Regions from separate parts of the Thauera sedimentorum genome, predicted to be linked through region 2. Evidence: riboswitches for the same ligand, from Rfam matches in the RefSeq annotation. Region 2 holds a riboswitch; the other holds the start of a gene.
The links. A riboswitch is a leader RNA that binds a small molecule or an ion and turns the genes downstream of it on or off. The one in region 2 is predicted to bind cobalamin.

Region 1 (14,452 bases), on a different contig from region 2:
CTGGATCCTCGCCGACCATCAGCGCATGTTCGCCGCCTGGGCGCTCATGCGCGAACGTCTGGCGGCGATTGCACAGGGAGAAGCGGCAGAGCTGACCGCGGAGCAGGTCGAGGAATTCGCCAGCCGCTACCATCAGCACATCGCCCGCGAGGAAGGCGAATTGTTGCCCTACGCCCGCGAACTGCTGACTGACGAGGACGTCGCCGCCTTGAGCGAGACCATGGTCGCCCGCCGGCGTCAGGGCTGAGAATGTGCGAATAAACCTACTGCGCGGGCCGATGGCGGTGTTGCGCGGTGCTCGCTCCGCGCTTCAGCCGCCGGCCGGTTGATGGTGCAGCAGCTTTTTCAGGCCGGCGATGTCCAGGATGCGGATGTGTTTCTGCTGCACGGCCACCAGACCGTCTTCCTGGAAGCGCGAGAAGGCGCGTGACACGGTTTCGAGCTTGAGGCCCAGATAAGAGCCGATCTCCTCGCGCGTCATGCGCAGGTGGAACTCGGCCGCCGAGAAGCCGCGCGCGGTGAAGCGCTGCGACATGTTGAGCAGGAAGGCCGCCAGGCGTTCTTCCGCGCGCATCGAGCCGAGCAGCATCATCACGCCGTGGTCGCGTACGATTTCGCGGCTCATGACCTTGTGGAACTGATGCTGCAGGCCTTCGACCTCGCGCGAGAGTTCTTCCAGCTTGCCGTAGGGGATTACGCAGACCTCGCTGTCTTCCAGGGCGATCGCGTTGCAGGTGTGGAACTCGGTGCTGATGCCGTCCAGACCGAGGATCTCGCCGGTCATCTGGAAACCGGTGACCTGCTCGCGGCCGTCTTCGAGCAGCACGTCGGTCTTGAAGGAGCCGGCGCGGATCGCGTAGATCGCCTCGAAGAGGTCGCCGGCGCGGTACAGGTGCTGCTGACGCTTGATCTTGCGACGGGCGCCCACCAGTTCGTCCAGGCGGTCGATCTCGTTTTCCGACATCCCGAACGGCAGGCACAGCTCCTGCAGGTTACACTGAGAGCAGGCGGCCTTGAGGTTTGCCACAGAGATCGGCACCGTCGCCTTCATTTGCAAGATAAACAGCTCCGTCTCTCACCGGGATCAACGGAGCCTCGTTGATCCACGTCAACCACAAAACTACGGCTTTCTGCGATCTTACGGAACAGACTGCCGCCCCGTACGACCATGAGCAATCAGAAAGAACTCGTCTTCGACACCCAGTTGATCCGCCGCTTCGACATCAACGGGCCGCGCTATACGTCCTACCCGACGGCGGATCGCTTCGTCGAAGCCTTTGACGCCAAGGCCTTGCGCGACTGGCTCGCCAAGCGGGCAGTGGGCGGTCTCGGCAAACCGCTTTCATTATACTTCCACATCCCTTTCTGTAACACGATCTGTTACTACTGCGCCTGCAACAAGATCATCACCAAGGATCACGGGCGCTCGGCCAAGTACCTCAAGTACCTGGCCAAGGAGATCGAGATGCAGGCCGCCTGTCTGGGCGGCAGCCGGCAGGTTACCCAGCTGCACCTGGGGGGCGGCACGCCCACCTTCCTGTCGCACGAGGAAATGCACCAGCTGATGGACTCGGTGCGCCAGCACTTCACGCTGGTGCCCAACGGCGAGTATTCCATCGAGGTCGACCCGCGCAAGGTGGACTTCGATACCGTCGAGATGCTCTCCAACCTCGGCTTCAACCGCATGAGCGTCGGCGTGCAGGATTTCGCCCATGACGTGCAGGTCGCGGTCAACCGCGTGCAGAGCTTCGACGAGACCAAGCTGGTGGTCGACGCCGCGCGCGCCACCGGCTTCAAGTCGGTGTCCATGGACCTGATCTACGGCCTGCCCAAGCAGAACATCATCAGCTTCAACCGCACGCTGGAGCAGGTGCTGGAGATCTCTCCCGACCGCATCTCGCTCTACAGCTACGCGCACCTGCCGCAGCTGTTCAAGCCGCAGCGCCGCATCAACTCGGTGGACATGCCCACCGCCGACACCAAGCTGCAGATCCTGCAACTGGCCATCCGCCGGCTCACCGAGGCGGGCTATGTGTACATCGGCATGGACCACTTCGCCAAGCCGGACGACGAGCTCACCATCGCCCAGCGCCAGGGGCGGCTGCACCGCAACTTCCAGGGCTACTCCACCCACGCCGAGTGCGACCTGCTGGCCTTCGGGGTGTCGGCGATCAGCAAGGTGGGGCCGACCTACGCGCAGAACGTCAAGACCCTGGACGAGTACTACGACATCCTCGACCAGGACGAGTTGCCGGTGCTGCGCGGCATCGAGCTTACCGCCGACGACCTGCTGCGCCGCGCGATCATCCAGGCGCTGATGTGCCATTTCGAGGTGTCGATCGAGTCCATCCAGATCGCCCACCTGATCGACTTCAAGGAATACTTCGCCGAGGAACTCGCCGACCTGCGCGAGATGGAGAAGGCCGGCCTGCTGAAGATCGAGGACGACTGGATCAGCGTGCTGCCCCCGGGGCGGCTGCTGGTGCGCGGCATCGCCATGGTGTTCGACCGCTACCTGCGCGCCGACCGCGAGCGGGCGCGCTACTCCAAGGTGATCTGATCCCGCCCCGCGCGGCGTAGAATGCCTGCCCTGATGCATCTTCCGGCTCTTCCGAATGCCTGAAACCGGCTATATCGCCGTCTTCCTCATCGGCCTGCTCGGCGGCACCCACTGCGTGGGCATGTGCGGCGGCATCGTCGGCGCGCTCACCGTGCAGGTGCCCGGGCAGACCCGCCGGCAATGGCCGATCCACCTGGCCTACAACCTCGGGCGCATCACCACCTACACGGTGATCGGCGGCCTGCTCGGCGCGCTCGGTACCGTGGGCATGCTGTACAACGAGGTGATGCCCATCCAGCTGGGCCTGTACGTACTGGCCAACCTGATGCTGGTTGCCCTGGGCTTGTATCTCACCGGCTTTACCCAGTTGCTGGCGCCGGTCGAGCGTGCCGGCCACCACATCTGGCGGCGCGTTCAGCCTTTCACCCGGCGCTTCCTGCCCGCGCGCTCGGTGGCACAGGGCTACCCGCTCGGACTGCTGTGGGGATTCCTGCCCTGCGGACTGGTCTACAGCGTGCTGGCCACCGCGCTGGTGACCGGCTCGGCGACCCGCGGCGCGGGGCTGATGCTCGCCTTCGGCCTCGGTACGCTGCCCAACCTGCTGCTCGCCGGCCTGTTGTTCAAGCGCTTCCGCGACATCACCCGCAACGGCAAGGTGCGTTTCGCTGCCGGCCTGACGGTGCTGGGCTTCGGCGTCTTCGGCCTGTTCCATGCCCCCTCGCTCGGCGGCACCCTGTGGAGTGGCGTGGTCTGCTGAACGGGGCGTTCAGCGTTCTCCGTCCAGGGCCTGCAGGATAGGGCAGGGGGCCGGTGCCTCGGTGTGTTCGCAGCAGTGCACCAAGCCCTTCAGGGCGCTGCGCATGTCTTCCAGCTGGCGGATACGGTTTTCGATGTCGTCGATCTTGGCCTGTGCGAGCGCGCGCGCAGTGTCGCGATCGCGTTCCTCGTCCAGCGCGAGCAGGCCGGCGACCTCGTCCAGGCTGAACCCCAGGGTTTGGGCGCGACGGATGAAACGCAGGCGGGACACCGTCTGCGCGTCGTACACACCGAAAGCGCCCTTGCGGCCAGCCGGGGTGCCGATCAGGCCGCGGCGCTGGTAGTAACGGACCGTCTCGACGCCGACCCCGGCGGCTGAAGCCAGCCGGCCTATGGTCAGACCGGGTTCCGCTGTTGTCGCGTTGCGCGAGGGAAGGGGCGGGCGGGACGTATGCGTGTTCATCAGGGGGTTGACTCCGTACCTTGGTACAGGGTCTAGACTGCCACCATCGACACAGCGTCCGCAAGCGGGACCATCATGAACGATCGCACTCCCATCGACACCACCACCGTCGAACTCCCCATTGCCGGCATGACCTGCGCGGCCTGCGCCACCCGCATCGAAAAGGTGCTCAACCGCATGCCCGGCGTGGAGGCCAGCGTGAATCTCGCGGCAGAGCGGGCCCAGGTACGCCTGTCCGGAGAAACCGCGACGCAGGCGGTGGTCGAGGCCATTCACAAGGCGGGATTCGAGGTGCCGCCCGAGCAGCTCGAGCTGTCGATCTCCGGCATGACCTGCGCCGCCTGCGCCACCCGGCTGGAGAAAGTGCTCAACCGCCTGCCGGGGGTGGAAGCGGCAGTGAACTTCGCCAGCGAGCGGGCGGTGCTGCGCTACCTGCCCGGTGCGATGGACCCGCAGCAGGCCATCGACGCGGTGGCGAAGGCCGGTTTCGGCGCAGTCGAGGCCGGGCTGGATGCGCGCGAACAGGAGCGCGCCCGCCATGCCGAGACCTGGCGGCGCGACCTGCGCATGTTCTGGATTGCCGTGCTGCTGACCCTGCCGCTGGCCGCGCAGATGCCGGCGATGCTGGGCGCTGGCTGGGCGGGCGATGCGCACCACGACGTGATTCCGCGCTGGCTGCAGTTGCTGCTCGCCACCCCGGTGCAGTTCTGGATCGGTGCGCGCTTCTACCGCGGCGCCTGGGCGTCGCTGCGTGGCGGCGGGGCCAACATGGACGTGCTGGTGGCCCTGGGTACCAGCATGGCCTGGCTGTTCAGCACGGCGGTGACCCTGCTCGGCCTGCACGACCAGCATGTGTACTTCGAGGCCTCGGCGATGATCATCACCCTGGTGATGCTCGGCAAGCTGATGGAGGCCCGCGCCAAGGCGCGCACCGGCGCGGCGCTGGATGCGCTGATGCGCCTGCAGCCGAAGATGGCGCGCATCGAGCGCGACGGCCAGCTCGTCGAGCTGCCCGTGGCCGCCGTGCGTCCCGGCGACGTGTTCGTGGTTCGTCCGGGCGATTCGGTGCCGGTCGACGGCGTGGTGTTGTCGGGGCAATCCGCCCTCGACGAAGCCATGCTCACCGGCGAGAGCCTGCCGGTGGACAAGGCCGCCGGCGACAAGGTGTTCGCCGCCACGCTCAACGGCGAGGGCCTGCTGCGCTGCGAGGCGACCGGGGTGGGGGCGTCCACGCTGCTGGCCGGCATCATCCGCATGGTCGCCCAGGCGCAGGGCTCCAAGGCGCCGGTGCAGCGCCTGGCCGACCGCATCTCGGCCGTCTTCGTGCCGGTGGTCGTGGGCCTCGCGCTGCTGACCCTCGCCGGCTGGTGGCTGTGGTCGGGCGACTTCGCCCAGGCCTTGATCAACGCCGTGGCGGTGCTGGTGATCGCCTGCCCGTGCGCGCTCGGGCTGGCGACGCCCACCGCGATCATGGTGGGCACCGGCCAGGGTGCGCGTGCCGGCATGCTGGTGAAGAACGCCGAAGCGCTGGAACTGGCCGAGAAGGTGCGCGTGCTGGCGGTGGACAAGACCGGCACGCTGACCCGGGGCGAGCCCGCGGTGACCGACGTGCTGCCGGCGCCCGGGTGGACGAGCGGGGGCTTGCTGGAGATGGCGGCTGCGGCCGAGCAGGGCAGCGCCCATCCGATTGCGCGGGCGGTACTGGCCCACGCCCAGGCCGAGGGCTTGAGCCTGGCGCCGGTGGAAGCGGTCCGGAGCTTCGGTGGCAAGGGGCTGGAAGGGCGTGTCGAAGGCCGCACGGTGCTGCTGGGTGCCCCGGGTTTCCTTGCTGAGCGCGGGACGGCGGTGCCGGAAGGTTTCTGCGACGAGCTGGCGGCCGGTGGCCGTACGCTGGTGGCGGTGTCGGTGGACGGTGCTTTCGCCGGCGCGCTGGGCGTGGCCGACCAGGTGCGCGAGGACTCGGCCCGCGCGGTGGCGCGCTTGCAGGCTCGCGGTATCGAGGTCGTCATGTTGACCGGCGATCATGCGGCGACAGCGGCGACGATTGCCGCGCAGGTGGGCATTGAGGATTACCGGGCAGGCGTGCTGCCTGGCGACAAGGCGGCGGCGGTGAAGGCCCTGGGCAAGGACGGCAAGCTGGTCGGCATGGCCGGCGACGGCATCAACGACGCGCCCGCGCTGGCCGCGGCCGATGTATCGTTCGCCATCGGCGTGGGGGCCGACGTCGCGGTGGAGGCCGCCGACATCACCCTGGTGCGCAACAGCCTGGACGGGGTGGCCGACGCGATCGACCTGTCGCGCGCCACGCTGGCGAAGATCCGCCAGAATCTGTTCTTTGCCTTCATCTACAACGTGCTCGGCATTCCGCTGGCGGCGCTCGGTTTCCTCAACCCGGTGGTGGCCGGCGCGGCGATGGCGATGAGCTCGGTGTCGGTGGTCAGCAACTCGCTGCTGCTTCGGCGCTGGCGAGCCGGGCGATAGGTTTTGTTCGATGGACCCCAAGGGCTGGAGTGAAAGCGATGAATGAAGTGACGATCAAGGTGGAAGGCATGAGCTGCGGCGGCTGCGTGCGCAACGTGACCGGTGTGCTCAAGGCGCTGGCCGGCGTGAGCGAGGCGGAGGTGTCGCTGGACGGGGCGAGCGCGCGGGTCAGCTACGATCCCGCGCAGGTCACCCCCGAGCAGATGCGCGCGGCGGTCGAGGCGGCCGGCTTCGACTCGCCGGCCTGAGCGCCGGCGCGCAAGGGCGCGGCTCAGCGCCCTTCCAGGCGAAACACGATGGGCACCCGCAGCCAGCTGTCCACCGGCTGGCTGCCGCGTCTTGCCGGCTCGAAGCGCCAGTGGGCGACGGCATCGCGCGCCGCACGGTCGAGCCGCGGGTGGCTGCTGCTCTCGGCGATCTCGATTTCCGCCGCACGTCCGGAGGCCAGCACGTGGACGCGCAGCGTCACCTGGCCTTCTTCCCCCCGGCGTCGCGCGGCGGCGGGATAGCCGGGCGGGGGATTGTGCAGGTAATCGGCGTCGTAACGTGCGGGCGCCAGGGTCTCCGCCTGTTGCCGGCTGGTCGCTGCCACTGCGCTGGTAGTGGGGGCCGGGGCTTGGTCGGCGGGCGGTTGAACCTCTGTTGCCGGATCGGGGGCGGATTCGCCGGGCGGCCGGGCGGCGTGGTCCTCAGGGACCGGTACCACCGCGGCCGGTTCCGGCGCTTGCCGGGGCACGACAGGCGCGTGGCTTGCCGCAGTCGTGACCGGACGGGCGTTCTGCGGCGGCGGTAGCGGACGTGGCTTGGGCGCCTGGGCGGACGGCTTGGGTTTGACGGGTTCCTGCGCTGGCCGGGGGGGCAGGCTGGGCGTCGCCGTCGGTTGGGCGACCGGTGGCGTGAGCAGCTGGACGCTCACCACGCTCTCGGCAGGGCGCGCCTGGGTCAGTGGTTCATCGCCCAGGCCCAGCCAGGCCAGGCCGGCCACGTGCAGGCCTGCGACCAGCGCAAGCCAGCCCCATTGCAGCGGCGGCAGCACGGTGGCGCCATGGGCGCCGCCGGAGGACAGCAGGGAGGGCGTGGGGTTGTTCATCTCGGCCCGCGGAACCAGACTATTGCGCGGGCGGACACGGGCACGAGGCTCGCGACGCGCAGCCGACCCGCAGCGCTTCACACACGGCCGGTGCATGGCGCCGGGCCGCATCATTGGAAGGCCGGTCTCCGGGCTCGGCGCGGAAGGTCTTTCCAGCGCCATACCGTTGCGGGGGCAGCACAGGCCTTGCACCTGTTTCCCGATTCTCCTTCGCGGCGACAGCCGGCGAAGGCACCTTCTATTCAGCGCTGCATTATAGGCGGTGCAGGCTTTCCCGTATAATTTCGCCCACTTTTTCCATGGGAGGGTTGTGTAATGGGCTTCGAAAACGTCCCCGCCGGCAAGGATGTGCCGAACGACATCAACGTCATCATCGAGATTCCGGCGCAGGCCGATCCGATCAAGTTCGAGGTGGACAAGGACAGCGGCGCGGTCTTCGTCGATCGCTTCATGGGCACCTCCATGCGCTACCCGATCAACTACGGCTACGTGCCGCACACCATCGCCGGCGACGGCGACCCGGTGGACGTGCTGGTGGTCACCCCCTTCCCGCTGCTGCCGGGCGTGGTGATCCGCTGCCGTCCGGTCGGCGTGCTGAAGATGGAAGACGAGTCGGGCATGGACGCCAAGGTGGTGGCGGTGCCGGTCTCCAAGCTGACCCCGCTGTACGACAAGGTGCAGACCACCGACGACCTGCCCGAGCTGCTGATGAAGCAGACCGTGCACTTCTTCGAGCACTACAAGGATCTCGAGCCGGGCAAGTGGGTCAAGGTGCTGGGCTGGGGCTCGGTGGACGAGGCCCGCAAGGAAATCACCGACGGCCTGGCCAACGCCGCCAAGTGATCGCCGTGGCCCGGTGAACGCCGGGCAGCAGGATGGAAGGCCCGCCGCGTGCGGGCCTTCGTGCGTCTACGGCCCGCTGCGGAAGGGCGAGCGTTCGGCCAGTTCGTCGAGGTAGAAGCGCACGCCCTTGCGTTCGCGCGCGAGGAAATCGTCCACCGCGTCGCGGAAGCGCGGATCTGCGATCCAGTGCGCCGAGCAGGTGGGTACCGGTTCCAGGCCGCGCGAGAGTTTGTGTTCGCCCTGCGCGCCGCCTTCGAAGCGCGACAGTCCCTGTGCGATGCAGTAGTCGATGGCCTGGTAGTAGCACAGCTCGAAATGCAGGAAGGGCAGCGCCTCGGTCGCGCCCCAGTAGCGCCCGTAGAGCGCCTCGCGGTCGCACAGGAAGAACGCGGCGGCGACCGGTTCGCCCTGCCGTTCGGCGACCAGCAGGCGCACCCCGCCGGGCAGGGCGGCCGCCAGCGCCGGGAAGAATGCCGGGGTCAGATAGGGCGTGGAGCGGTGCAGCGCGTAGGTGAGGCTGTAGCAGCGGTGGAAGAAGGCCCAGTCGGCTGCGCTCGCGCCGTGGCCGTCGAGCCAGCGCAGGCTCAGCCCGTGTGCGGCGGCGCGGCGGCGTTCCTGGCGGATCTTCTTGCGCTTGTCGTGGTTGAGCTGGGCCAGGAAATCTTCGAAGTCGCGGTAGCCGGCGTTGCGCCAGTGGAACTGCACCCCGTGGCGCAGCATCAGCCCGGCTTCGGCCAGCCAGGGGGCTTCTTCATCGGCGGGAAAGAGCAGGTGGAAGGACGACAGGCCGCTGTCGGCAACCGTGTCCAGCACCGCGGCGAGCAGGGCCTTGCGGTCTGCGCCGCTGTGGCCGAGCAGGCGTGCGCCGGGGATGGGTGTGAACGGCACCGCGGCGAGCCACTTCGGGTAGTAGGCCAGCCCGTGGCGGGCATAGGCTTCCGCCCAGGCCCAGTCGAACACGTATTCCCCGTAGGAGTGCTGCTTTTCGTAGAGCGGCATCGCGGCCACCAAGGTGCCGTCGCGCCACAGCGTCGCGTGGCGCGGCAGCCAGCCGCTGCGCCCGCCCACGCAGCCGGTGGCCTCCAGTGCATGCAGGTAGGCGTGCGACAGGCAGGCCTGCGAGCCGGCCAGCGCGTCCCAGTGGGCAGCAGGCAGGTCGCTCAGTCCGTTGAGCAGGCGAAAACGGTCCGCCAAGTTGGTGCCTCCGCGCAGTCGCCCAGTTATTGTGCAACTGCGCAAATCGTTTCCGGGTCAGAGGGTTGGGTGAGCTGTTCCGCTCTTATCCACAGGCTTGCCCACCTTGTCTGTGCAATACTGCATCGCAAGGTCGGCGCGCCGGAAAGGCGGATCACACGGTATAGTTGCGGCCCATGAATACCACGCTTTCGATCGCTGTCGCACAGCTCAATTTCACCGTTGGCGACCTCGTCGGCAACGCCGACCGCATCATCGACGCGCTGGCGCGCGCGCGCGCCGAAGGTGCCGACCTGCTGCTCACCCCGGAACTGGCGCTGTCCGGCTATCCGCCCGAAGACCTGCTGCTGCGGCCGGACTTCTACCGCGCCTGCGCGCGCGAGATCGAACGCATCCTGCCGCATACCCAGGGCATCACCCTGGTCCTCGGCCATCCCGAGGAGCGCGGCCGGCAGCGTTTCAACGCGGCCTCGGTGATCCGCGACGGCGTGGTGCAGGCGGTGTATCACAAGCTCCTGCTGCCCAACTACGAGGTCTTCGACGAAGAGCGCTACTTCGATCCGGGCATGGCGGCGTGCGTGTTCAGCCTCAAGGGCGTCAGCCTGGGCGTGAACATCTGTGCGGACGTATGGGAGCCGGGTCCGGCCGAACTGGCCCGCAAGGCCGGGGCGCAGGCGCTGCTGGTGCTCAACGCCTCGCCCTATCACATGAACAAGCAGGCCAGCCGCTATGAAGTGCTGCGCGCCCGCGTGGCCGTCACCGGCATGCCGGTGCTGTACTGCAACATGGTCGGCGGGCAGGACGAACTGGTGTTCGACGGCGCCTCCTTCGCGCTCGACGGCAAGGGAGGGCTGGCCTGGCAGGTGCCGTCCTTCGACGAGCGGGTGGACGTGGTGCGCTTTGCCGAGGGGCGCTGGTTGCCGGGAGCCAAGGCCGAGCCGCGCACGCTGGAGGCCGAGGTCTACGAGGCGCTCAAGTGGGGGGTGCGCGACTACCTGGGCAAGAACCGCTTCCCTGGCGCGATCATCGGCCTGTCCGGCGGTATCGACTCCGCGCTGACGCTGGCGGTTGCGGTCGATGCGCTCGGCGCCGAGCGGGTGCGCGCGGTGATGATGCCCTCGCCCTACACCGCGCAGATGAGCCTGGACGACTCGCGCGAAATGGTCCGCCGGCTGGGCGTGCGCTACGACGAGATCCCGATCGAGCCGGCGATGCAGGCCTTCGGCGGCCTGCTCGCGGAGCAGTTCGCCGGCCTGCCGGCCGACACCACGGAGGAGAACCTGCAGAGCCGCATCCGCGGGATGATCCTGATGGCGCTGTCCAACAAGACCGGCGCCATCGTGCTGACCACCGGCAACAAGAGCGAGATGGCCACCGGCTATGCCACGCTGTACGGCGACATGGCCGGCGGTTTCGCGGTGCTCAAGGATCTGTACAAGACCTTCGTGTTCCGGCTTTCGCGCTGGCGCAACACCCAGGGCGAGGTGATCCCGCCCAACATCATCGCCCGCCCGCCATCCGCCGAACTCAAGCCCGACCAGACCGACCAGGACACGCTGCCGCCCTACGACGTGCTCGACGCGATCATCCAGGCCTACATGGAGCGCGACGAGTCGCCGCGCGAGATCATCGCCGCCGGCTATCCGGAAGAGGACGTACGGCGCACCGTGGCGATGCTCAAGCGCAACGAATACAAGCGCCGCCAGGCGCCGGTGGGCATCCGCGTGACCCGCCGCGGCTTCGGCAGGGACTGGCGTTATCCGATAACATCGCGCTACCAGGACGAATTCTGAGCGCCGGCGGCCGACCGCCCGGCGAGCCCGCAACCGAACAATGAGGATTTCCCGATGAAGAAGATCGAAGCCGTCATCAAGCCCTTCAAGCTCGACGAGGTGCGCGAGGCGCTCTCCGAAGTGGGCATCACCGGCCTGACCGTGACCGAGGTCAAGGGCTTCGGCCGCCAGAAGGGCCATACCGAGCTGTATCGAGGCGCCGAGTACGTGGTGGACTTCCTGCCCAAGATCAAGGTCGAGATCGTCATCGGCGACGACCTGGTGGAGCAGGCCACCGAGGCTATCATCAAGGCCGCGCGTACCGGCAAGATCGGCGACGGCAAGATCTTCGTGATGCCGGTCGAGCAGGTGGTGCGCATCCGCACCGGCGAGACCGACGAAGCGGCGATCTGAGCGCCGTTCAGCGTCAGGCTCCATTCGTAGGAGCGGCCTTGGCTGCGATGAGGCGTGCGGAAAACGAAGGCTGCAATCGCGGCCAAGGCCGCTCCTACACGCCCTGAGTCTTGTCCCGGGCGCCGCCCGGCGCCCGCAGCAACACCAGCAGCGCACCGGAACCGCCGGCATGCGGGCCGGCCTGGCAGAAGGCGAGGATCTCCTCGCGCTGCGCCAGCCAGCCGCGCGAGAGCTGCTTGAGGATCGATACCCGTCCCGGCGATCCCAGTCCCTTGCCATGAATCACCCGCACGCAGCGCCGCCCGCGCTGCAGGCTGGCCTGCAGGAAGCGGCCGAGCGCCTCGCGCGCCTCGTCGCGGGTCAGGCCGTGCAGGTCGACTTCGCCCTGCAGCACCCAGCGCCCGCGACGCAGGTCGCTGAGAACACGGCGCGGCAGACCGGGGCGCAGGAAGGCGGCTTCCTCGCCGATGTCCAGGCGATCTTCGAAACTGAGCGGGGTGTGCAGCGACTCGTGCAGCGTGGCCGACTCGTCGGCGTGGCGGCGCAAGGGCAGGGGGGGCGGTGGCGTGGCGCCGGTCTCCACGCGCGCGTGGCGCGCCGCCAGCGGCTGGACTTCGCTCATGGCGCTGCGAAACAGCGCGCGTTCGTCGGCGCTGGGGCCAGTGGGAGGCGGCGGCTCCTCCGCCGGGGCGGGTGGGGCGGTCTGCTTGTGGCGGTCCCGGGCTGCTTCCCAGGCGCGCATCAGCGGACTTTGCGGCTTCTTGCGCAGCGCCTTCAGGTCGGCGAGGGCGCGCAGCGGCGCCGGCTGCGCGTCGCCGGCCGCCGCCGCGGGCCGTTCCGGCGGGCGGGGGCGGGCGCGGCGCGACATGACGGGACTCAGCTCACGTTGCCGAGCGCATCCAGGTAGCGTTCGGCGTCGAGCGCGGCCATGCAGCCGGTGCCGGCCGAGGTGACCGCCTGGCGGTAAATGTGGTCCTGCACGTCGCCGGCGGCGAACACGCCGGGAATGCTGGTCTGCGTGGCATTGCCCTCACGTCCGCCCTGGGTGATCAGGTAGCCGTTCTCCATCTCCAGTTGACCTTCGAAGATGTCGGTGTTGGGCTTGTGGCCGATGGCGATGAACACGCCCTGCAGGGCGACGTCGCGGGTGGCGTCGGTCTTGAGGTCGCGGATGCGCATCCCGGTCACGCCGGTGTTGTCGCCCAGTACCTCGTCCAGCGCGGAGTCCAGGGCCAGCTCGATCTTGCCGGCGGCGACCTTCTCCATGAGCTTGTCGACCATGATCTTCTCGGCGCGGAACTTGTCGCGCCGGTGCACCAGGGTCACCTTCTTGGCGATGTTGGCGAGATACAGCGCCTCTTCCACCGCGGTATTGCCGCCGCCGATCACCGCGACGTCCTGGTTCTTGTAGAAGAAACCGTCGCAGGTGGCGCAGGCCGACACGCCGCGCCCGGAGAATTTCTCTTCCGAGGGCAGGCCGAGGTACTTGGCGGTGGCGCCGGTGGCGATGATCAGCGCGTCGCAGGTGTACTCGCCGGCGTCGCCGATCAGGCGGAAGGGGCGCTCCTGCAGCTTCGCGGTGTGGATGTGGTCGAAGATCATCTCGGTGTTGAAGCGCTCCGCGTGCTTCTGGAAACGCGCCATCAGGTCCGGGCCCATCACGCCGTCGGCATCGGCCGGCCAGTTGTCCACCTCGGTGGTGGTCATCAGCTGGCCGCCCTGCGCAAGCCCGGTGATCAGCACCGGGTCGAGGTTGGCGCGTGCGGCGTAGACGGCAGCGGTGTAGCCGGCCGGGCCGGAACCGAGGATGAGCAGGCGGGCGTGCTTGGTGGTCATGGTGGCGTTGCCTTCGGTCGTGTTGCGGATCGCGGGATTATAGCCGAGCGTCCGCACGCCCCGTTCAATGGGGGTGATAGCTTCATGCGATCACAATTCTTCAATCGCCGGAGTGGCGGCTATTTTTTAGTGGCGCCGGGATTGTCGTCCGTCATAGATGTTCGTCTATACTCCGTGACACCGATCACGCTGCAGCCATTGTTTCGCAGAGCATGCCCCACGGAGACCTCATGAGCCAGCCGACCGCCGTTTCCACCATCGCCTTGAAGACCTTCTCCCTGTTCCAGGGCTTGTCCGACGAGGTCCTCTCCACGGTGGCGCACTGTTCGATGATGCGGCGCTTTCCGCGCGGGCAGGCGGTGGTGCTCGCAGGCGACCGCAGCGACTTCGTTTATTTCGTGCTGACCGGCAGCCTCAAGGTGGTGGTCAGCGACGAGGACGGGCGCGAGGTGATCCTGTCCATTCTCGGCCAGGGCGAGTTGTTCGGCGAGATGGCGATCTTCGGCGAGCAGCCGCGCTCGGCCTCGGTGGTGGCGGTCACGCCCTCCGACCTGGTGATGATCCCCAAGCAGGATTTCCGCCAGATCATGAAGGACAACTTCGAGGTCGCCTGGCGCATCATGTGCAATCTGGCCGAGCGCCTGCGCAACGCCGACCGCAAGATCGAGAGCCTGGCCCTGATGGACGTGTACGGCCGGGTGGCGCGTCTGCTGCTGGAAATGGCCGAGGAACACGGCGGCGAGATGATCGTGGTGCGCAAGATCTCCAAGCAGGACATCGCCAAGATGATCGGCGCCTCGCGCGAGATGGTCAGCAGGGTGATGAAGGATCTCAGCGTCCAGGGGCTGATCGAGGAAGGCGAGCGCGGCATCGTGCTGCGCGAGCGCCTCAACGACGTCTGAGCGCCGGCCCGGCGGCATGTCCGGGTCGCCATTGTTACCGCCGGCAACCGTGAGGGTGAGGGAAGGCCCGTTCGCATATAATCGGCTGCCGACCCTGCCACCGGATTCGCCCGGCGCCCCTTTCTGATGCTGTCCCGTTCC
Region 2 (14,452 bases):
GCGCGCGGCAGAGCGGCGCGAGCGCTGTCTCGGTCTTGGAGTAATGGAAGGTGTGACCGGTCAGGCGGCCTTCCGGCAGTTCGGCCTCCTGCATGCCGAGCGCCGCCAAACGCGGCTGCATCACCGCGCGGCCGGGCAGCAGGCCGCCGAAGGCATGCGTCACGCCGGCCTTGTCCACCACCGCATCGAACAGGCTCATCATGCCGCCGCACTCGGCCAGCAAGGGCTTGCCGGCGTCCACATGCGCGCGCAGGTCGGTCCAGAAGCCGGTATTCGCGGCCAGACGCTCACCGTGCAGTTCCGGATAGCCGCCGGGCAGCCAGACCGCATCGCATTCCGGCAGGCGCTCGCCGGCCAGCGGCGAGAAGAAGGCCAGACGCGCGCCGAGCGCGGTGAGCGTGTCGAGGTTGGCCGGGTAGATGAAGCCGTAGGCCGCATCGCGCGCCACTGCCACGGTGCGCCCGGCGAGCAGCGGCGCCGGCGCGGGCGCGGCCACCGGGGCGAAGTCGACCGGCGGCGGCAGTTCGCCCGCGCCGGTGGCGGCCAGCGCGTCGGCCATGCGGTCCAGGCGCTCGGCCAGATCGGCGATCTCGGCGGCCTGCAGCAGGCCGAGATGGCGCTCGGGCAGGGCCGCGCCGGCTTCGCGCGGCACCGCGCCGTACCAGCGCATGCCGTCCGGCAGCGCCGCGCGCAGCATGTCGGCGTGGCGCGCGCTGCCCACCCGGTTGGCAAGTACGCCGGAGAACGGCAGGCCGGGCCGGTAATGCGCCAGCCCGTAGGCCACCGCGCCGAAGGTCTGCGCCATCGCGCTGGCGTCGATCACCGCCATCACCGGGATGCCGAAGCGCTGGGCGATGTCGGCTCCCGAGGGTCCGCCGTCGTACAGGCCCATGACGCCTTCGACCAGGATCAGGTCGGCCTCGCGCGCCGCGGCGTGCAGCCGCCAGGCGGCATCCTGTTCGCCGCACATGCCCAGATCCAGGTTGTACACCGGTGCGCCGCTGGCCACCGCGTGGATCTGCGGGTCGAGGAAGTCCGGGCCGCACTTGAACACCCGCACCCGCCGCCCCTGGCGGGCGTGCAGGCGGGCGAGCGCGGCGGTGACCGTGGTCTTGCCCTGGCCGGAGGCGGGAGCGGCGACGAAGAGCGCCGGGCAGCGTTCAGTCATCGGCGGCCTCCCCGCGGTGGATGGCGCTGCAGCCGGCGTGCGGCGGGTGTGCCGGCGGCTCGCCCGCGTCCGGCTGGAACCAGGCCAGGCGCGGGTACAGGCCCACCACCCCGCCCACTACGGTGAGCGCGGGCGGACGGATGCCGGCCCGCGCGACCTGCCCGGCCAGGTCGGCCAGCGTAGCCACCGCCACGCGCTGCTGTGCGGTGGTGCCGCGCTCGATGACGCCTGCCGGCGTGCTCGCCGGCAGGCCGTGTTCGACCAGGCGGGCGCAGATCTCGCCCAGGCGCGAGATGCCCATGTAGATCACCAGGGTCTGATTGGGGCGGGCGAGCATCGGCCAGTCCAGCTCCAGCGCGCCGTCCTTGAGGAAGCCGGTGGCGAACACCACCGACTGCGCATGGTCGCGGTGGGTGAGCGGGATGCCGGCGTAGGCGGCGATGCCCGCCGCCGCAGTCACGCCGGGCACCACCTCCACGGTGATCCCCGCGGCCATCAGCGTCTCCATCTCCTCACCGCCGCGCCCGAAGATGAAGGGGTCGCCGCCCTTCAGCCGCACCACCCGCCGCCCGGCGCGCGCATGACGCACCAGCAGGGCGTTGATCTCGTCCTGCGGCAGGGTGTGGTCGGCGGCCTTCTTGCCGACGTAGATGCGCGCGGCCGCAGCGGGCGCGAGCTCGACGATGAGCGGACTGACCAGATTGTCGTACACCACCACCTCGGCACCGGCCACCAGGCGCGCGCCGCGCAGGGTGAGCAACTCCGGGTCGCCGGGGCCGGCGCCGACCAGGTAGACATGACCGGGTTGCGGCCCCGGACGGGCGCTGGCAAGTTCAGGCAGGGACATGCTTGCTCTCGGTGTGGCGGGACCAGGGACATGGTTTCGCTGTCAACATAGCGCCTATCGGCCCGCCTTGTCGGCCAGTTCCGCCAGCCCGGCCAGCACGCGCGCGCCCGGCTGGAAGAAATTCTCCCCGACGAGGTGGATCACCGGCACCGGCAGCAGGCCGAGCAGGGCGTTGCATTGCTGGGCATCGGTGCGGTCGAGCGAGAACACCACGTCCGGCTGCAGCCGGTCGACCGCGGTGAGCAGATCCTCGTACTCCTCGCCGGGGCGGATGTGGCGGATGCGCGGCGCGCTCTCCACCAGCTCGAAGCCGGCATGCGCGAACACGTCGCCGACGAAGTGGGCGCGGCCGAAGGAATACGGCATCGCGCTGCACGCCGACAGCACCAGCACGCGCCGCCCCTTGCCGCCCACCCGTGCGGCGGCGGCCTGCCAGTCGCGGCGGAAGGCGGCTACCCGGGCATCGACGTCGGGCACGCCGCTGGCGTGCCCCAGTTCGGCGAGCATCGCCTCGGCGTCGGCCAGCGAGGCGAAGCCGTTCACCCGCAGCAGCCGGGCGCCGGCCGGCAGCGCGTCCTGCAGGGCGGCCGCGTCCGTGCCTTCGGACGCCACCAGCAGATCCGGGGCGAGCAGTTCGATGGCGTCGACGTCCGGGTCCTTCACCCCGCCGGTGCGCGGCAGATCGAGCGTGTCGTAGCGCGACACGCCGACGATGCAATGGCCGCGCCCCAGCCAGTCGAGCGCGGCGCTCAGATAGGGCGACTGGCTGACGATGCGCGGGCAGTCGCCGGCCAGGACAGCGCTGGAGGCGGCCAGCAGCAGGCCGGCAACAAGGGTACGGAACAGCGTGGTGAGAGTTTTCATGGGTTCAGTCGGGAATGAAGTTGACCCGCCCGTCGAGCACATGCCGGCGCAGCGGATGGCCGAAGGCTTCGCTCAGCAGCGCCGCCTGCAGCACCTCGTCGCGCGCCCCGGCGCGCACGCCGCCACGGCCGTCGAGCAGGATGATCTGGTCGGCGTAGCGCGCCGCCAGGTTGATGTCGTGCAGCACCATGACCACGCCGCGTCCGGCGTCCGCCAGCCCGCGGATCAGGTCGAGCACCGCGATCTGGTAATGCAGGTCGAGGTGGTTGGTGGGCTCGTCGAGCAGCAGCAACTGCGGCGCCTGGGCCAGCAGCGCGGCCACCGCCACGCGCTGGCGCTCGCCGCCCGACAGGGTGAGGATGTCGCGCCCGGCCATGTCGGCCAGCCCCACGTCGGCCAGCGCCGCGCGCGCAATGCGCTCGTCCTCCGGCCCTTCCCAGCCCCAGCGCCCGAGGTAGGGGTGTCGCCCGACCAGCACGGTCTCCAGCACGGTGGAGGAGAAATGGTCCGGCTGCTGCTGCGCCAGCAGTCCGCGGAAGCGCGCGGCCTCGGTGGCACGCCAGGCGGCATACGGCAGGCCGCCGAGCAGCACGCTGCCCACGGACGGTTCGCGCAGGCCCGCCAGGGTATGCAGCAGGGTGGTCTTGCCGGCGCCGTTGGGGCCGAGCAGCACCAGGCATTCGCCACCCTTGAGCGTAAGGCTGAACTCGCAACACAGCCAGCGCTCGCCGACCTGCAGCGCGAGGCGGTCCGCTTCCAGCATGGGGGCGGCGGCCGGCGTCATCGCTGACGCCTCGCCAGCAGGAAGAGGAAGACCGGCACGCCGATCAGCGCGGTCAGCACCCCCACCGGCAGTTGCAGCGGCGCGATCACGGTACGCGCGGCGGTGTCAGCAAGGGTGAGCAGCGCGCCGCCGGCCAGCATCACCGCGGGCAGCAGCAGACGCTGGTCGTTGCCGACGACGAAGCGCACCAGGTGCGGCACCACCAGGCCGACGAAGCCGACCGAGCCGACCAGGGTCACCGCCACCGCGGTGAGCAGCGAGGCGAGCACGTAGAGCAGGTAGCGCAGGCGGCGCACCTGCACGCCGAGCGCCTGCGCCGCGAGTTCGCCGCGCGCCAGCAGGTTGAGCTCCCGGGCGAAGGGCAGCGCGGCGAGCAGGCCGGCGGCCATCACCGCCAGCGCCGGCCACGGGCGGGTGGCGCCGGAGGCGTCGCCCATCAGCCAGAACAGCATGGACTGCACCCGGGTATCGGGGGCCAGCGCAAGCATCAGCGTGACCGCCGCGCCGCAGCCGGCGGCGACGATCACCCCGGTGAGCAGCAAGCGGGTCTGGGTCCATGAACCGTCGCCGTGCGCCAGACCGAACACCAGCAGCATGGCCGCCAGCGCCCCGCCGAAGGCGGCGCCGTCGACCAGCAGCGGCGCCAGACCGAACAGCATCGCCGCCAGGGCGCCGACCGCCGCGCCGCCGGAAATGCCGAGCACGTAGGGGTCGGCCAGCGGATTGCGCAGCAGCACCTGCATCAGCGCACCGGCCATCGCCAGCAGCCCGCCACAGGCATACACCGCCACCGCGCGCGGCAGGCGCAGTTCGCGCACCACGTCCGCGCCCATGCCCTGCCCGCCGCCGAACAGCGCGCCGAGCACTTCAAGGGCCGGGATGTCCAGCTCGCCGGCGGCCAGCGCCCATACTTGCGCCAGCACGCCGGCCAGCGCCAGTCCGGCGATCACCGCCCACGCACGCCGCCGCCCCGTGGACGGGACGGCATGCGAGGAATGCGGGTGGGCGGCGCTCACGTTAGCTTAGCGCGGGGCGTAGCGCACGCCGACGAAATAGCTGGCGCCGGGGGTCGCGTAACCCTTGGCCAGTTCGTACTGCTTGTCGAAGATGTTGTTCGCCCGCATTTCCACGCGCCAGTCCTGAGCCAGGCGGTAGTGTACATAGGCATCGACCACACCGTAGCTGCCGAGGCGATTGGTGTTGCCCGCGTCGTCGTAGCGATAGCCCTGGCCGTTCACGTCCACGCCGTAGGACCAGTTGCCGATGCGGTGATCCACCTTCAGGAAGGCCGCGTTGCTCGCCCTGCGCGCGAGACGGTTGCCGGTGGCCTCGTCATGCGCGCTGAGCCAGTCCACGCCAACCTGGACGCCGAGATTGCCCAGCTCCACCCGGTAGGCGAGCTCCACGCCCTTGAGCCGTGCCTCGTTCAGGTTGGCGGGCGGCCAGCCGCTGATCAGGTCGCGCACCTTGTTGTCGTAGTAGGTCGCATCCACCGTCTGGCGGCCGTCGTCCCAGCGCAGGCCGATCTCGCGGTTGAGCGCGCGCTCCGGCTTGAGGTCGGGGTTGCCGCCGCCGAAACCGGTATCCGGCCAGTAGAGCTGGTTGAAGGTGGGCGCGTTGAAGGCGGTGGCGATGCTGCCGCGCACGCTCCACTCCTGGTCGATGTCGTAGCCGTAGGCCAGCAGGCCGGTGGTCTTGCCACCGAACTGCGAGTTGTCGTCGCGCCGCACGTTGACCTGGATGTTGTGGGCGTCGAGCTTCGCCGACCAGCCGAGCGACCAGGCCTTGACCGTGCGCTCGTCGACGGTGAACGCCGTCGTGCCGTCCACCCTGCTCCTGACGTAGTCGAAGGCCGCCATCAGCACGCCCAGCGGCAGGTCGATGTCGTGCTGCCAGGAGAACTGATCCTGCGTCGTGTAGAACTCCGACGGCCGCGCCACCGTGGCCCGGTTGTCGAGCCGGTCGCGGCTGCGCGCCACCCGCAGGGTGCTCCGCCAGCCCTCGGAGAGCTGGTTGATGGCATAGACGCCGGCCGAATCGATACGCTTGTCGAGATAGGAGTCGAAGCTCAGGTTGGTGTCATACCAGTTGCGGCCATCCGACTGGTAGAGATTCACGCCGATCTCGTCGCGCTCGCGCAGGCCGAGCGCAAGATTGGCGCTCACGAAGGCGTTGCGGAAGCCGTCCCGGTCGGTGTCGTGAATACCCTCGTTGCGGGCGTCGAAGCCCCGCGTGCGGTCCTGCCCCAGGGTCAGGCTGTAGCGGAAGCGTTCGACGCCGCCGGCCAGCGAGGCATTCACCTGCCGGGTATCGTCGCTGCCGTATCCGGCGAACAGCTGCGGATGAAAACCGCTGCTGCCCTTGCGGGTGAACACCTGGATCACGCCGCCGATCGCCTCGGAGCCGTACAGCGCGCTGGCAGGGCCGCGCAGGACTTCGATGCGCTCGATCATCGCCAGCGGAATGGCTTCCAGCGTCGCCTGCCCGCTGGTCGCCGAGCCGACGCGCACGCCGTCGATCAGCAGCAGCACGTGGCGCGACTCGGTACCGCGGATGAAGAAACTGGAGTTCGAGCCCGGTCCGCCGTTGCTGGCCACGCGTACCCCGGGGACCGCACGCAGGACGTCGATCAGCGTCGACTGCCCGGCGCGCTCGATCTGCTCGCGCTCGATCACCTCGACGCTGGCCAGGACTTCGTCGGCGCGCTGCGCCTGGCGGGTTGCGGTCACCACTACGGCATCGGCGGTCTTCTCCGCGCTCGCCAAGGCCACGGAAGAACACGGAAACGCGGCGGCCAGCGCAAGGGCCACCGCGGAATAACGGATTTTCATTTGAGTCATGCTCCCTGTGCCACGCCGGGCGTCCCCGCACGCCGTGGCAATCGTCGAAACGATGCGCACACGAGGGGTATCGAGAGCAATATGGAACGCGCCCGTCGCCGCCACCCCGCGGCACATCCGCCAGTGCGTTCGAGGCCGGTATCCGGGCTCGTGAACTGTGCCGGCGCGGTCTTGCCGTCCGGACTCGGCGCATCGCCTTCCCGGGTCTCGATCAACCCAGTGGCCGTCTGATGCGCCTTGCGCTCACTTACCGTTGCGGGGGCAGCACAGGCATAGCGGCTGAGGGCCGCGCACCTGTTTCCCGTTTAACCCCTTGGCGTGGACCGCCGCGGGGCACCTGAAACGCGTTGCACCCTGAACGGGTGCGGGGCGGATAATAGCGCGTTCGTCACCACTTGTGCAGCGCGACATCACGCGCCACGCCCCTTCATGAGCATAGAACTGATACTCGGCGGCGCCCGCTCCGGCAAGAGCCGCCACGCCGAAACGCGCGCACAGGCCAGCGCTGCGGCGGTCACCGTCATCGCCACCGCGCAAGCCCTGGACGAGGAGATGGTCGCCCGCATCCGCCGCCACCAGAACGACCGTCCGTCAGCCTGGCGCACCGTCGAGACCCCCCGCGCCCTGGCCGCGACGCTGTCGCGCGAAGCCGCTCCCGGGCGCTGCCTGGTCGTCGATTGCCTCACCCTGTGGCTGGCCAATCTGCTGGACGGTGCCGAAAACCTGCCGCCCGGCGCGGACGCCAGCGCGCTGCCGCACTTCACCGAGGAGCGCGACGCCCTGCTCGCCACCCTGCCGCAACTGCCCGGCCACATCCTGCTGGTGTCCAACGAAGTCGGCCTCGGCCTGGTCCCCGAGCACCCGCTCGGCCGACTGTTCCGCGACGAGGCCGGACGGCTCAACCAGCAGGTCGCGCAACTAGCTGACACCGTCACCTTCGTCGCCGCGGGGCTGCCGCTCACGCTGAAGGCCCCCGGGTAGGAGCGGCCTTGGCCGCGATTGCGGCGTGCGGAGAACGAAAGCAGCATCACGGGCAAGCCCGCTCCTACCGTTGCCCCTACCATCGTCAAGGATGGTCCCGCCCGCCCCGTGCTACCCTTGCCGCCCCCGGACATCCACCGCCCTCACGAGACCCCGCCCGCCATGGACTTCCGCATCGCCACGCCCGACGCCGCGCTCGCCCCGCGCCTGCAGCAGCGCATCGACCAGAAGACCAAGCCGCCGGGCGCGCTCGGCCGCCTGGAGGCGCTGGCGCTGCAAATCGGGCTGGTGCAGGGCACCGAGGCGCCGGAGCTGCGCCAGCCGCACATCATGGTGTTCGCCGGCGACCACGGCGCCGCGCGCGCCGGGGTGTCGGCCTTTCCGCAAGACGTCACCTGGCAGATGGTGGAGAACTTTCTCGCCGGCGGCGCGGCGATCAACGTGTTCTGCCGGCAGATGAGCCTGGGCCTGACGGTGATCGACGCCGGGGTTAACCACGATTTCGGCCGCCGCCCCGGCCTGATCGACGCCAAGCTCGGCGCGGGCACGGTGAACTACCTCGAGCAGCCGGCGATGGACGCCGAGACCGTGCGCACCGCCCTCGCGCGCGGCCGCGAGCTGGCCCACGCGCTGGCCACCAACGGCTGCAACTGCGTGGGTTTCGGCGAGATGGGCATCGGCAACACCGCGGCCGCCTCGCTGATCACCCACTGCCTGACCGGCGAGGCGTTGGCCACCGTCACCGGCCGCGGCACCGGGCTGGACGACACCGGCCTCGCCCGCAAGCGCGCGCTGCTGGAGACCGCGCTGGCACGCGGCGGCCGCCCGGGCGACCCGCTACAGGTGCTCGCCGAGTACGGCGGCTTCGAGATCGCCATGATGGCCGGCGCCATGCTGGGCGCGGCCGAGCGCGGCATGCTGCTGCTGATCGACGGTTTCATCGTCACCGCCGCGCTGCTCGCCGCGCACGCCATCTCGCCCGCGCTGCTGCCCTACTGCGTATTCGCCCACCGCTCGCAGGAAGCCGGCCACCGCGTGCAGCTCGCCCACCTGGGCGCCGAACCGCTGATGGACCTCGACCTGCGCCTGGGCGAAGGCACCGGCGCGGCGCTCGCCTTCCCGCTGGTGCAGGCGGCGGTGAACTTCCTCGCCGAGATGGCGAGCTTCGCATCCGCCGGCGTGAGCGACCGCGAGGCCTGATCCGGCCGCCATGCGCTACCAGCTCGAACTCTTCTTCACCGCCCTGGGCTTCTTCACCCGCATCCCGGTGCCCGCCTGGGTGCCGTGGTCGCCGGAGCGCCTCAACCACGCGGCACGCTACTTCCCGCTGGTCGGCTGGGTGGTCGGCGGGGTGGGCGCGGGCGCCTTCCTCGCCTTCGCGCTGGTGCTGCCGGCCTCGCTCGCGGTGATCCTGTCGATGGCCGTCACCATCCGCCTCACCGGAGCCTTCCACGAGGACGGCTGGGCGGACACCTGCGACGGGCTGGGCGGCGGCTGGGACAAGGCGCAGGTGCTCACCATCATGAAGGACTCGCGCATCGGCAGCTACGGCACCGTGGGCGTGGTGCTGATGCTGCTCGCCAAGGCGGCGGCGCTGGTGGAGCTGGCCGCGCACGGCCACGCCGCCGCAGCGCTCGCGCTGCTCGCCGCGCATCCGCTGTCGCGCCTCGCCTCGACCAGCCTGATCCACTGGCTGCCCTACGTACGCGAGGACGAAAGCTCGAAATCGAAACCGCTCGCGCGCGCCTTGCGTCCGGCGGAGCTCGCCGCCGCCACCGCCTTCGGCCTCGCCCCGCTCGCCCTTCTCGCTCCACTTCAGGCGGCGGCCGCACTGGTCGCGGTGGCCGCGCTCACGTTGTGGGCGGCGCGCGTCTTCCTGCGCCGCCTCGGCGGCTACACCGGCGACCTGCTCGGCGCCGCCCAGCAAGGCACCGAGCTCGCCTGCTATCTCGGAATTCTCGCAGCATGGAACTACACCTGATCCGCCACCCCAAGCCGGACATCGCGCCCGGGGTGTGCTACGGCCAGCGCGACATCGGCCTGGCCGAACCGGCCGCTGCGGTGGCCGAACGCCTGCGCCCGCTGCTGCCCGCGGCGTACGAGCTGCACGCCAGTCCGCTGGCACGCGCCCGCCTGCTGGCCGAAGAGCTGGGCGCCCCGCGCCTGGACGAGCGCCTCAAGGAGATCCACTTCGGCGAGTGGGAAGGCCAGCCCTTCGACACCCTGGGCAGCGCGCTCGACGAATGGTCGCGCGACCCGCTGGGTTTCCGCGCCCCGGGTGGCGAATCGGCGCGCGAGATGAGCGCCCGCGTGCTGCGCTGGCTCGACGGCCTCATCGCCGCCGCCCCGCAGCAAGCCGTGGTGGTGGTCGCCCACGGCGGCCCGCTGCGCGTCATCGCCGGGCACCTCCTCGGCCTGCCGGCCGAACGCTGGCTGGGGCTGGATTTCGCCTGCGGCCATGTAACCCGGCTGGACGTGGAGAGCTGGGGCGTGGTGCTGAAGTGGTTCAACCGCTGAGCCAGCCCTGTCCCCGGTAGGCGCGGGCTTGCCCGCGATGCGGCGGAGGTTTCCCGAAGGGCGCATCGCGGCCAAGGCCGCTCCTGCATTGCCCCGCAAGCGCGATGCACATCGCTGCCACGCCGTGCGAGCGATATTCCCCGCCTTCATGGGATAATCGCGGACTTTCCATCCTGCTGGCTGCCGCGCTGTTTATGCTGCCTCCCCTGCCCGATTTCTCCGCCGGTCGCATCATCGTGGTCGGCGACGTGATGCTCGACCGCTACTGGCACGGCTCCACCGACCGCATCTCGCCCGAGGCCCCGGTGCCGGTGGTCCGCGTACAGAACGACGAATTCCGCGCCGGCGGCGCCGGCAACGTGGCGCTCAACGCCGCCTCGCTGGGCGGGCGCGCCGAGCTGGTCGGCCTGGTCGGCCGCGACGAGGCCGGGCGCCTGCTGCGTGAAAAGCTGGACGCCGGTGGCGTCGCCTGCCGCCTGCTGGAGGCGCCGCAGCACCCCACCATCACCAAGCTGCGCATCATCAGCCGCCATCAGCAGCTGATCCGCCTGGACTTCGAGGACAACTTCGCCGTGCTCGAGTCCGCCGGCATCGAGCAGGCCTTCGAGGGCGCGCTGCCGGGCGGCGGCGCGGTGGTGCTGTCCGACTACGGCAAGGGCACGCTGGCCCAGGTCGGCAGCCTGATCCGGGTGGCGCGCGAACAGGGCGTGGCAGTGGTGGTCGACCCGAAAGGCACCGATTTCGGCCGCTACTGCGGCGCCACGGTGATCACCCCGAACATGAGCGAATTCGAGGCGGTGGTCGGCCATTGTGCATCTGAGGCCACGCTGCGCGAACGCGGCGAGGCGCTGCGCGAGGCGCTGGACCTGGAAGCACTGCTGGTCACCCGCTCGGAGCGCGGCATGACGCTGCTGCAGCGCGGGCAGGCACCGCTGGACCTGCCCACCCGTGCACGCGACGTGTTCGACGTCACCGGCGCGGGCGACACCGTGGTCGCGGTGCTGGGCGCGGGCCTGGCCTGCGGGCTGTCGCTGGCCGACGCCACTGCGCTGGCCAACCTCGCCGCCGGCGTGGTGGTGGGCAAGCTGGGGACGGCAACGGTGAGTATGGAAGAACTGCGCGCGGCGGCGCTATCGGAGACCTAGGCGCAGGCTTAGCAGGTCCCTCCCCCTTCAAGGGGGGCGAGGCCGGGGTTTCGCGAAGCACCGCTTCGCGCCGGCAGAGCGGGCGGGCTGTGCAAAGCCCGCCCCGGACGGACAGGTGGGGGATGGGTCACCCTCGGACTCGGGTTGCGCATGCACGCGCCTAGTTCGAACCCATCCCCACCCCAGCCCTCCCCTTGAAGGGGAGGGTGAGTCGCTGTATCAAGGTTGGGCGCTCAATTTGCAGCAGCTCGCAAGAATCGAACGGAGAACAGGCATGATCATCGTCACCGGCGGCGCCGGCTTCATCGGCAGCAACATCGTTCAGGGTCTCAATGCGCGCGGCATTCGCGACATCCTGGTGGTCGACGACCTCTCCGACGGGCGCAAGTGCCTGAACCTGTCGGACGCCGACATCGCCGACTACATGGACAAGGACGACTTCCTCGCCCGCATCAAGGCCGGCGAATCCTTCGGCAAGGTCGAGGCGGTGTTCCATGAAGGCGCGTGCTCGTCCACCACCGAATGGGACGGCCGCTTCGTGATGAGCGTGAACTACGAGTACACCAAGGCCCTGCTGGCCTGGTGCACCGCGCACAAGACGCGGCTGATCTACGCGTCCTCGGCCTCGGTGTACGGCATGGGCCCGGTGTTCCGCGAAGCGCGCGAGCACGAACAGCCGCTCAACATGTACGCCTACTCCAAGTTCCTTTTCGACTGCCACCTGCGCCCGCAGCTGGGCAAGCTGCCGATGCAGGTCGCCGGGCTGCGCTATTTCAACGTCTATGGTCCGCGCGAGCAGCACAAGGGCAGCATGGCCAGCGTGGCCTACCACTTCAACGGCCAGCTGCGCGAATCCGGCCGGGTGCGCCTGTTCGAGGGCTCCGACGGCTACGGCCCGGGCGAGCAGCGCCGCGATTTCATCCATGTGGACGACGTCGTCGCGGTGAACCTGTGGCTGCTCGACAACCCGCAGGTCTCGGGCATCTTCAACGTCGGCACCGGCCGCGCGCAGAGCTTCAACGACGTTGCCCACGCCGCCATCCGCTGGCACCGCGAGCAGGACCGCGAAGGCGGCGGCATCGACTACATCGCCTTCCCGGACCACCTCAAGGGCCGCTACCAGAGCTTCACCGAGGCCGACATGGGCGCGCTGCAGGCGGCCGGCTACGACCGCCCCTTCATGCCGGTGGAAGACGGCGTGCCGCGCTACCTCGACTGGCTGGCCGCGCGCGGGCTGTGAGCATGGCGCAAGACAAGGCGCCGCGCCGCATCCTGGTGGTCGGCCCGTCCTGGGTCGGCGACATGGTCATGGCGCAGAGCCTGTTCAAGACCCTCAAGGCCGGCACGCCATGCGAGATCGACGTGCTCGCCCCGGGCTGGTCGCTGGCCATCCTGGAGCGCATGCCGGAAGTGCGCCGCGGCATCGTCATGCCGCTCGGGCACGGCGAGTTCGGCCTCGCCAAGCGCCGCGCGCTGGGCAAGGAACTGGCCGCGGAAGGCTACCAGCAGGCCATCGTGCTGCCGGGTTCGCTCAAGTCCGCGCTGGTGCCCTTCTTCGCCGGCATCCCGCGCCGCACCGGATTCCGCGGCGAGATGCGCTACGGCCTGCTCAACGACATCCGCCCGCTGGACAAGGCCGCGCTGCCGATGACCGTGCAGCGCTTCGTCGCGCTGGGCCGGGTGGCCGGCGCACCGCTGCCCGAACCCTTCCCGCGCCCCAAGCTGGTCCCGGACGCGGCCAACCAGGAACGCCTGCGCGCTGAGCTCGGGCTCGCCGCCGAGCGCCCCGCGGTGGCCTTCATGCCCGGCGCCGAGTACGGCCCGGCCAAGCAGTGGCCGCTGGCGCACTTCGCCGCCTTGGCAGAAGACCTCGCCCAGCGCGGCTTCCAGGTCTGGGTGCTGGGTTCGGCCAAGGACCGCGAGTTCGGCGACATCATCGCCGCCGACATGGAAGACGCGGTCATCAACCTGTGCGGCCGCACCCAGTTGGGCGACGCGGTGGATCTGCTCGCCATGGCGCAGGCCGCGGTCACCAACGATTCCGGGCTGATGCACGTGGCCGCCGCGCTCGACCGCCCGCTGGTGGCGATCTACGGCTCCTCCACGCCGGACCACACCCCGCCGCTGGCCGAACGCGTCGCCATCCGCTACCTGCGCCTGGAGTGCTCGCCGTGCTTCGAGCGCACCTGTCCGCTCGGCCACACCCGCTGCCTGCACGAGATCACCCCGGCCAGCGTGATGGCCGCACTCACCCAACTCGGCGTGGTCGCACAACCCATGGTGGCGAGGGCGCGCTGAATGCGGGTGCTGCTGGTCAAGACCTCCTCGCTGGGCGACGTCATCCACACCCTGCCGGCGCTCACCGACGCCGCGCGCGCCATCCCCGGCATCCGCTTCGACTGGGTAGTGGAAGAGGCCTTCGCCGAGATCCCCGCCTGGCATCCGGCGGTCGACCGCGTCATCCCGGTAGCCATCCGGCGCTGGCGCAAGGCGCCGTTCCGCGCGTGGACCAGCGGCGAATGGCGGCGCTTCACCCGCGAGCTACTGCACGTCCGCCACGACCTCACCATCGACGCCCAGGGCCTGCTCAAAAGTGCCCTGCTCACCCGCTACGCCAGCACCCCGGTGCACGGCCTGGACCGCGCCTCTGCCCGCGAACCACTGGCCGCGCGCTTCTACACCCACCGCCACCCGGTCGCCCGCGGCCGCCACGCGGTGGAGCGCACCCGCGAGCTGTTCGCCCGCGCGCTCGGCTACCCCGTCCCCACCGGAGCCGGCAGCTATGGCCTGGACCGCACGCGCGTGCTCGCGGGCGCCGGCGAAGCCGCCAATGTGGCCGTGGCGGCCGACGCCCGCCCTTATCTCGTCTTCCTGCACGGCACCACCTGGACCACCAAGCACTGGCCCGAGGCCTACTGGCGACGCCTGATCGAAACCGCCATTGCCGCCGGCTGGCCGGTACGCCTGCCCTGGGGCAACGAGGTCGAACGGGCTCGCGCGGAACGCCTGGCGACTGGCCTGGCCGATGCCACAGTACTGCCCAGGCTGCCGCTCGCCGGTATTGCCGCGCAGCTTGCCGGCGCGCGCGCCTGCGTGGCGGTCGACACCGGCCTCGGCCACCTCGCCGCCGCGCTGGACGTGCCGACCATCTCGCTGTTCGGCCCCACCAACCCCGGCTACACCGGCGCCTGGGGCCCGCGCCAGATCCACCTGGCCAGCGACTTCTCCTGCGCGCCCTGCCTCGCCAAGACCTGCGCCTACCAGCCCAGCGCGGCCGAGCGCGAGCGCTTCGACCTGGAGCGCGAC

Region 1: another riboswitch for cobalamin. It lies ahead of IAI53_RS01495 (energy transducer TonB); the one in region 2 lies ahead of IAI53_RS10000 (TonB-dependent receptor domain-containing protein).

Annotation. Positions count from the first base shown of each region.
Region 1 covers NZ_JACTAH010000001.1:330,867-345,318, forward strand. The annotation lists gene IAI53_RS01460 (hemerythrin domain-containing protein) at 1-247, shown strand, start outside; gene fnr (fumarate/nitrate reduction transcriptional regulator Fnr) at 311-1,051, opposite strand; gene hemN (oxygen-independent coproporphyrinogen III oxidase) at 1,169-2,560, shown strand; gene IAI53_RS01475 (sulfite exporter TauE/SafE family protein) at 2,616-3,317, shown strand; gene IAI53_RS01480 (MerR family transcriptional regulator) at 3,327-3,779, opposite strand; gene IAI53_RS01485 (heavy metal translocating P-type ATPase) at 3,855-6,260, shown strand; gene IAI53_RS01490 (heavy-metal-associated domain-containing protein) at 6,299-6,508, shown strand; gene IAI53_RS01495 (energy transducer TonB) at 6,532-7,350, opposite strand; cobalamin riboswitch at 7,453-7,604, opposite strand; gene ppa (inorganic diphosphatase) at 7,666-8,193, shown strand; gene IAI53_RS01505 (GNAT family N-acetyltransferase) at 8,260-9,387, opposite strand; gene IAI53_RS01510 (NAD+ synthase) at 9,564-11,180, shown strand; gene IAI53_RS01515 (P-II family nitrogen regulator) at 11,235-11,573, shown strand; gene IAI53_RS01520 (Smr/MutS family protein) at 11,668-12,441, opposite strand; gene trxB (thioredoxin-disulfide reductase) at 12,450-13,409, opposite strand; gene IAI53_RS01530 (Crp/Fnr family transcriptional regulator) at 13,640-14,311, shown strand; gene IAI53_RS01535 (DNA translocase FtsK) at 14,438-14,452, shown strand, end outside.
Region 2 covers NZ_JACTAH010000002.1:49,550-64,001, forward strand. The annotation lists gene IAI53_RS09975 (cobyrinic acid a,c-diamide synthase CobB) at 1-1,168, opposite strand, end outside; gene cobA (uroporphyrinogen-III C-methyltransferase) at 1,161-2,015, opposite strand; gene IAI53_RS09985 (ABC transporter substrate-binding protein) at 2,070-2,879, opposite strand; gene IAI53_RS09990 (ABC transporter ATP-binding protein) at 2,884-3,663, opposite strand; gene IAI53_RS09995 (FecCD family ABC transporter permease) at 3,660-4,613, opposite strand; gene IAI53_RS10000 (TonB-dependent receptor domain-containing protein) at 4,686-6,494, opposite strand; cobalamin riboswitch at 6,620-6,859, opposite strand; gene cobU (bifunctional adenosylcobinamide kinase/adenosylcobinamide-phosphate guanylyltransferase) at 6,933-7,484, shown strand; gene cobT (nicotinate-nucleotide--dimethylbenzimidazole phosphoribosyltransferase) at 7,647-8,684, shown strand; gene IAI53_RS10015 (adenosylcobinamide-GDP ribazoletransferase) at 8,695-9,465, shown strand; gene cobC (alpha-ribazole phosphatase family protein) at 9,450-10,001, shown strand; gene rfaE1 (D-glycero-beta-D-manno-heptose-7-phosphate kinase) at 10,196-11,146, shown strand; gene rfaD (ADP-glyceromanno-heptose 6-epimerase) at 11,421-12,386, shown strand; gene waaF (lipopolysaccharide heptosyltransferase II) at 12,389-13,444, shown strand; gene waaC (lipopolysaccharide heptosyltransferase I) at 13,445-14,452, shown strand, end outside.